DNA from 2 places in the Mesorhizobium sp. M1338 genome. Region 1 is predicted to be linked to the other one. Evidence: predicted binding sites of a transcription regulator. Region 1 holds the regulator's gene; the other holds the start of a gene.
What was found. Region 1 encodes LexA, which represses DNA repair genes until DNA is damaged. Its sites were predicted from a motif close to TGTTCNNNNTGTGTTCNG; they were not measured.
Positions count from the first base shown of each region.

Region 2: NKH19_RS27955 (YifB family Mg chelatase-like AAA ATPase) is a predicted target of LexA. The motif match lies at 1,637-1,654, and genes of this name have one in related genera.

Region 1 is NZ_JAMYLL010000043.1:6,267-9,475, reverse strand. It holds gene kynU (kynureninase) at 12-1,259, shown strand; gene lexA (transcriptional repressor LexA) at 1,705-2,457, shown strand; partial or broken gene NKH19_RS26305 (ComEC/Rec2 family competence protein) at 2,454-3,209, opposite strand, start outside.
Region 2 is NZ_JAMYLL010000050.1:8,317-11,525, forward strand. It holds gene NKH19_RS27945 (putative bifunctional diguanylate cyclase/phosphodiesterase) at 1-281, opposite strand, end outside; gene gshB (glutathione synthase) at 617-1,561, shown strand; gene NKH19_RS27955 (YifB family Mg chelatase-like AAA ATPase) at 1,746-3,209, shown strand, end outside.

The sequences.
Region 1 (3,209 bases):
ACTGAACGACCATGAGTGGAATTCCTGATCTCGCTGCGATCGAAGCGATGGATGCCACGGATCCGCTGCGTGCCATGCGCGATCGTTACATTTTGCCGGAGGGGGTGATCTATCTCGACGGCAATTCACTTGGGGCGGCATCACATGCCGTTTTCGGCGAGCTGCAGCAAGCGGCGGCCCAGGAATGGGCCCAGGATCTCATCCGGGCCTGGAATACAGCCGGATGGTTCGAGATGCCGATCGAACTCGGCGATCAGCTTGGACGTCTGATCGGAGCCGCGGCCGGCCAGACCGTCGTCTGCGACACGACGTCGACCAACATCTACAAGGTGTTGCATGCGGCGATGGAGATGCGGCCCGGCCGGTTGGCCATCGTCGCCGAGGGTGACAGTTTTCCCACCGACCTGTACATCGCCGAAGGCGTGGCCTCGACCCGGGATGGCGCCTTGCTGCGCCTCGCGGGCGTCGACGCGCCAACCATCGAAGAGCTGATCGACGAAAGCGTCGCGGTGGTGCTGGTCAACCACGTCAATTACAAATCCGGTGAACTGCGCGACATGACGGCGCTGACGCGCAAGGCTCATGCGGCCGGAGCGCTGATCGTTTGGGATCTCTGCCACACCGCGGGCGCTCTGCCGGTCGAGCTCGATCATGCAAATGCTGATTTCGCTGTCGGCTGCACCTACAAGTACCTCAACGGCGGTCCGGGCGCGCCAGCCTTCATCTATGCCGCCCAGCGCCACCACGGCGAGATCAGCCAGCCACTCAGCGGCTGGTGGGGGCATGCACGGCCCTTTGCCTTCGAACGGGGTTATGTTGCCGGCACCGGTATCCGCCGCTTTCTGTGCGGCACGCAGCCGGTCCTGTCGATGCGGGCGCTCAAAGGCGCGCTTGCCATCTGGAACGACGTCGACATGGCGGCATTGCGAAAGAAGAGCGTCGCGCTGACCGAACTGTTCATCCAGCTCGTCGAAGCGAAGTGCGGCGCCTATGGTCTCACGCTGGAGAGCACTCGCGACGCGACCAGGCGCGGCAGCCAGGTGTCGTTCCTTCACGATCATGGCTATCAAATCATGCGGGCGCTGATCGAGCGCGGCGTGATCGGTGACTTCCGCGCGCCGTCAACCATCCGTTTCGGATTTACGCCGCTCTATGTCGGCTACAAGGACGTGTGGCTGGCGGTCGAGGTGCTGGAAGACATTCTGCGCACGAGTGCATGGAAGGACCAGCGTTTCGCCGTCAAGGAGGCCGTAACCTGACGCGGCCGTCCCGACGATCTGTCGTCGCGTCTTGCCCCCAGGTCGGATGACGGAGGACGAATTTTTCGGCTCGCGAATGCGTTCGCCGCTGGTAGCCAGCGCAGGCTGCAATAGATTAACCAAGGTTGGCATTTTGGCTTCGTTTCGTTCACGGCAAACGAACGCCCGGAAAGCTGGAAATGCGCCCGTCGCGGATCCATGGGCAGCTCATGCCAGGCTTGAGCCAAGGGTGGGCCACAGCCCATTAACCATAACAATTTCAATGCCGGCAAGCGCATTGTGACGGCATACAGCCGTCGACGAGGCCCGCTGGCGAGCGCCAATAATTTCGACCCCCTTAATAAATTCATTAAACTTTAAACAGTTGCGGAACACAACTGGAACAGATAGTGTTTGTTCTGGGTTTGTTTTTCCGATTCTGGTTTCAGGTACCCTGGGGGCCGCCATGCTGACGCGCAAGCAACACGAACTGCTGATGTTCATCCATGAACGCCTGAAGGAAAGCGGCATTCCGCCATCCTTCGACGAGATGAAGGAGGCGCTCGACCTTGCCTCCAAATCCGGGATTCATCGTTTGATCACGGCACTGGAAGAGCGCGGCTTCATTCGCCGGCTGCCCAACCGGGCACGCGCGCTGGAAGTGCTGCGGCTGCCGGACTCGATCGCACCCGGCCTCAACGCGGCAAAGAAGTTCTCTCCAAGCGTCATCCAGGGCAGTCTTGGTCAGGCCAGTCTCGGCCAGGGCGGCCTTGGCCGGCAGATCAGGCCAGCGTCTTCGCGGATGTCTTCAGCAGGCAATGACGACGACGTGGTCGCCGCCGTGTCGATCCCCGTGATGGGGCGCATCGCCGCCGGTGTGCCGATCGATGCCATCCAGCACCAGACGCATTCGATCTCGGTGCCGCCAGACATGATCATGGGCGGCGAGCACTATGCGCTGGAGGTCAAGGGCGACTCGATGATCGAGGCCGGCATCTTCGACGGCGACACCGTCATCATCCGCAATGCCGATACGGCGAGCCCTGGCGAGATCATCGTGGCGCTGGTGGATGAAGAGGAAGCGACGCTGAAGCGGTTCCGCCGCAAGGGCGCCTCGATTGCTCTCGAAGCCGCCAATCCGGCCTATGAAACCCGTATTTTCGGGCCAGACAGGGTCAAGGTGCAGGGCAAGCTCGTTGGCCTGATCCGCCGCTACTAAGGCAGCTGCGGTTCAACGACTGGCTTCTCGGGTCTCTTGAAGGGCGGCAGTCCCCTCGCCTCGCGTGAAAACTTGCGTTGCGCGTGCCAGGGCCGATATGGCCTGTCCACGGCGAAGCTGATTGTCGCCGGCGCGGTCGCCGATTGGCGATCGAAGAAGACGGCAGCACTGCCTTTGCGGGCCAGTTGCCGTTTGGTGATAACGAGAACCAGCGGGTTGTGACAGGCGTCATAGGCCGTCGCGTCATTGATGACGATCAGGTCGGCGAAACCACAGGCTTTCCAGGTGTCTTTTCGGTCCTCGACATAGGCAATGAACGCGCCGGACGGATGCCTGGCGACGCAAACGCCTGAAGTGCAATAGAACGGTGCTCCCGGCGGCATTTCAGCCGCATCAGCGACGTCGAATTGACCGTCGCCTTCGTCGAACACCTCCGGCACGATGATGCTTTCGGATGTCAGCGCACGCTTCCAGTTGTCGACGGTGAATTCGTTCGGCCTGGCCCGGCTGACCGCGAGTTCGCCGCCGCCGATCGGCAACGCAACCAGCCTTGCGTCCTCCGAGATCAGCACGTCGGGTGCGCGCGTGTCCGAGACCGTCAGCAGGCCGGCAAGCGCGAAAGGAAGAGCTGCCAGCCGCAGCCATGTCGTCGCCATCGTCGCGATGACAAGGGCAATCGCCACCAGAAGGACAGACTGCTGCGAAATCAAGCCGATTGCGTCGACTGGCGAACGCTCGGAAATCCATCCGGA
Region 2 (3,209 bases), on a different contig from region 1:
CAGACCGTGGAATAGTCGTCCATCGAGGCGCGCAGCCGCATCGCTACCTGGATCAGGATGTCGTCACCGGCCTTGTGTCCGAACAGGTCGTTGATCGGCTTGAAGCCGTCCAGGTCGAGGATGCCGACGGTGAAGGGCGCGGGGTCGTCGGCACGGTCGCTGATCAGGCGATCGACCTTGTCGAAGAAGCGGCGATGGTTGCCAAGCCCGGTCAACGGATCTGTGAATGCCAGATCCGTGCTCTCCCTGTTTGCCTGACCGGTGCCAAACGAAGTTTGCATCGGTGTCCCTGTTTTGTGACGTCGGAATTTATTTCGAGACTGGCAGCAAACCCTTTAGGAAACGTATCGCGAAATAGATTTTTCACGGGTAAAGCGCATGACCTTCGGGAAGGTCGAGACGGGGTGCGTCAAACCTTTGTTTTCACGCACGTCTTCAGTCGTTTCCCGCCGCTGGATGACGCGGCGCCTCGCCTTGTCTCCATGTGGCCGGCAAGATCGGGGCCGGCCTGGCTTTGCGCCTTGCATATGCCAATCCTGGAAATGTCGCGATTGGCAGACGCACGGTGAGCCTGTACAGGCAAGACAGTCGCATCCGAGTCCGCCGGAGACCCGCCATGAAGTTGAAAATCGCCGTCCAGATGGACCACATCTCCACCGTGTCGATCACCGGCGACACCTCGTTCGCGCTGTCGCTGGAAGCGCAGCGGCGCGGCCACCAACTGTTCCACTACACGCCCGAGCGGCTGTCGCTGCGCGACGGCAAGGTGTTTGCCCGCATCGAGGAAATGCAGGTGCGCGACGAGAAGGGCAGCCACTATTCGCTGGGCGAGAAGGTGCGCACCGATCTGTCGGAGATGGACGTCATCCTGCTCAGGCAGGATCCGCCCTTCGACATGAACTACATCACCACCACGCATATCCTCGAACGCATCCATCCCAAGACGATGGTCGTCAACGATCCGGCCTGGGTGCGCAACAGCCCGGAAAAGATCTTCGTCACCGAATTTGCCGACCTGATGCCGGACACGCTGATCACCAAGGATCCGCTTGAGGTCGCCGCCTTCCGCAAGGAGTTCGGCGACATCATCATCAAGCCGCTCTACGGCAATGGCGGCGCCGGCATCTTCCATCTGCACGAGGCCGACCGCAACCTTGCCTCGCTGCTCGAAATGTTCGGCCAGATGTTCCGCGAGCCCTATATCGTGCAGCGCTATCTGAAGGACGTTCGCAAGGGCGACAAGCGCATCATCCTGATCGACGGCGAACCGGTCGGTGCCATCAACCGGGTGCCGGCCGAACACGATTCCCGCTCCAACATGCATGTCGGCGGCCGCGCCGAAAAGACCGAGCTGACGGAACGCGAGCGCGAGATTTGCGCCCGCATCGGGCCGGCGCTGAAAGAGCGCGGCTTCATCCTCGTCGGAATCGATGTCATCGGCGACTACATGACCGAGATCAACGTGACCTCGCCGACCGGCGTGCGCGAAGTGCAGCGCTTCGGCGGCGCCGACATCGCCAGCCTGTTCTGGGACGCGGTCGAGGACAAGCGACGGAAGTAACCGTCTTCATTTGGTCTTAATCATGTTCCGCTTTTTGCAACCGAGCTCTATTCGGTTGCAACCTGCGCGCTAACGTGTTCCTGTAATGTTCTTGATTTGGCCGGGGAATTGTGATTGTCTCGCCAAAGGGGCTCTAACGCCCTAACAGCGCGGGCTCGGGCAAGCCCACATTCGGGGTGGGAAAATGGTGGCGCGGGTTCGCACGGTCGCTTTCCAGGGCATCGAGGCCGTGCCGGTCGACGTGCAGGTGATGATCGCGCCCGGCAAGGTCAACATGCATATAGTCGGCCTTGGCGACAAGGCGGTGGCGGAAAGCCGCGAGCGGGTGCAGGCGGCGCTGCATGCATCGGGCCTGTCGATGCCGTCGAAGAAGGTCACGGTCAATCTGGCGCCCGCCGACCTGCCGAAGGAGGGCAGCCATTACGACCTGCCAATCGCGCTCGGCCTGATGGCGGCCCTTGGCGCGATTCCCGGCGACATGCTGGCCGGCTATGTCGTGCTCGGCGAATTGTCGCTCGACGGCACGATTGCCGCGGTCGCCGGCGCCTTGCCTGCGGCGATCGCCGCCAATGCAGAGGGCAAGGGCCTGATCTGCCCATTTGCCTGCGGGCCGGAAGCGGCCTGGGCAGGCAAGGAAATCGACATTCTGGCGCCGCGCAGCCTGATCGCTATCGCCAATCATTTTCGCGGCACGCAGGTGCTGTCGCGGCCGGAAGCCGGCATCCACGCCGCGGCGCGCGACCTGCCCGACCTTGCCGACATCAAGGGCCAGGAGACCGCCAAGCGGGCGCTGGAAGTGGCTGCGGCCGGGGGGCATAACCTTCTGATGATCGGGCCGCCCGGCTCGGGCAAATCGATGCTGGCGCAGCGGCTGCCGTCGATCCTGCCGCCGCTGGCGCCGAAGGAATTGCTTGAGGTCTCGATGATCGCCTCGGTGGCGGGAGAACTCGGCGAAGGCAAGTTGACCGACCGGCGGCCGTTCCGCGCGCCGCACCATTCGGCCTCGATGGCGGCGATGGTCGGCGGTGGCATCCGCGCACGGCCGGGCGAAGTGTCGCTCGCCCATCATGGAGTGCTGTTTCTCGACGAGTTTCCCGAATTCACGCCGCAGACGCTCGATGCGCTGCGCCAGCCGCTCGAGACCGGCGACTGCATGATCGCGCGCGCCAATCATCGCGTCACCTATCCGGCGCGCATTCAACTGGTCGCGGCGATGAACCCGTGCCGCTGCGGCATGGCTGGCGAGCCGGGCTATCGCTGCCTGCGCGGCGAGCGCTGCCGCACCGACTACCAGGCGCGCATCTCGGGCCCGCTGCTCGACCGCATCGATCTCCGGATCGAGGTGCCGGCGGTCTCGGCCAGCGATCTGATCCGGCCCGACCGGGCGGAGAAAAGCGCCGATGTGGCGCTGCGCGTGGCGCGCGCCCGCACCATCCAGCGCGAGCGCTTCGAACGGCTCGGCGCCACCCGCGCCACCACCAACGCGCATTGCTCGCCCTCTGTCATCGAGGAGATCGCCATGCCCGACGCCGCCGGCCTCTCGCTGCTCAAGGACGCCAGCGAAAAGCTCGCCTTTTCGGCACGGGCTTACCACCGGGTGCTGAAGGTGGCGCGCACGCTGGCCGATCTCGACACCAGCGAAACCGTC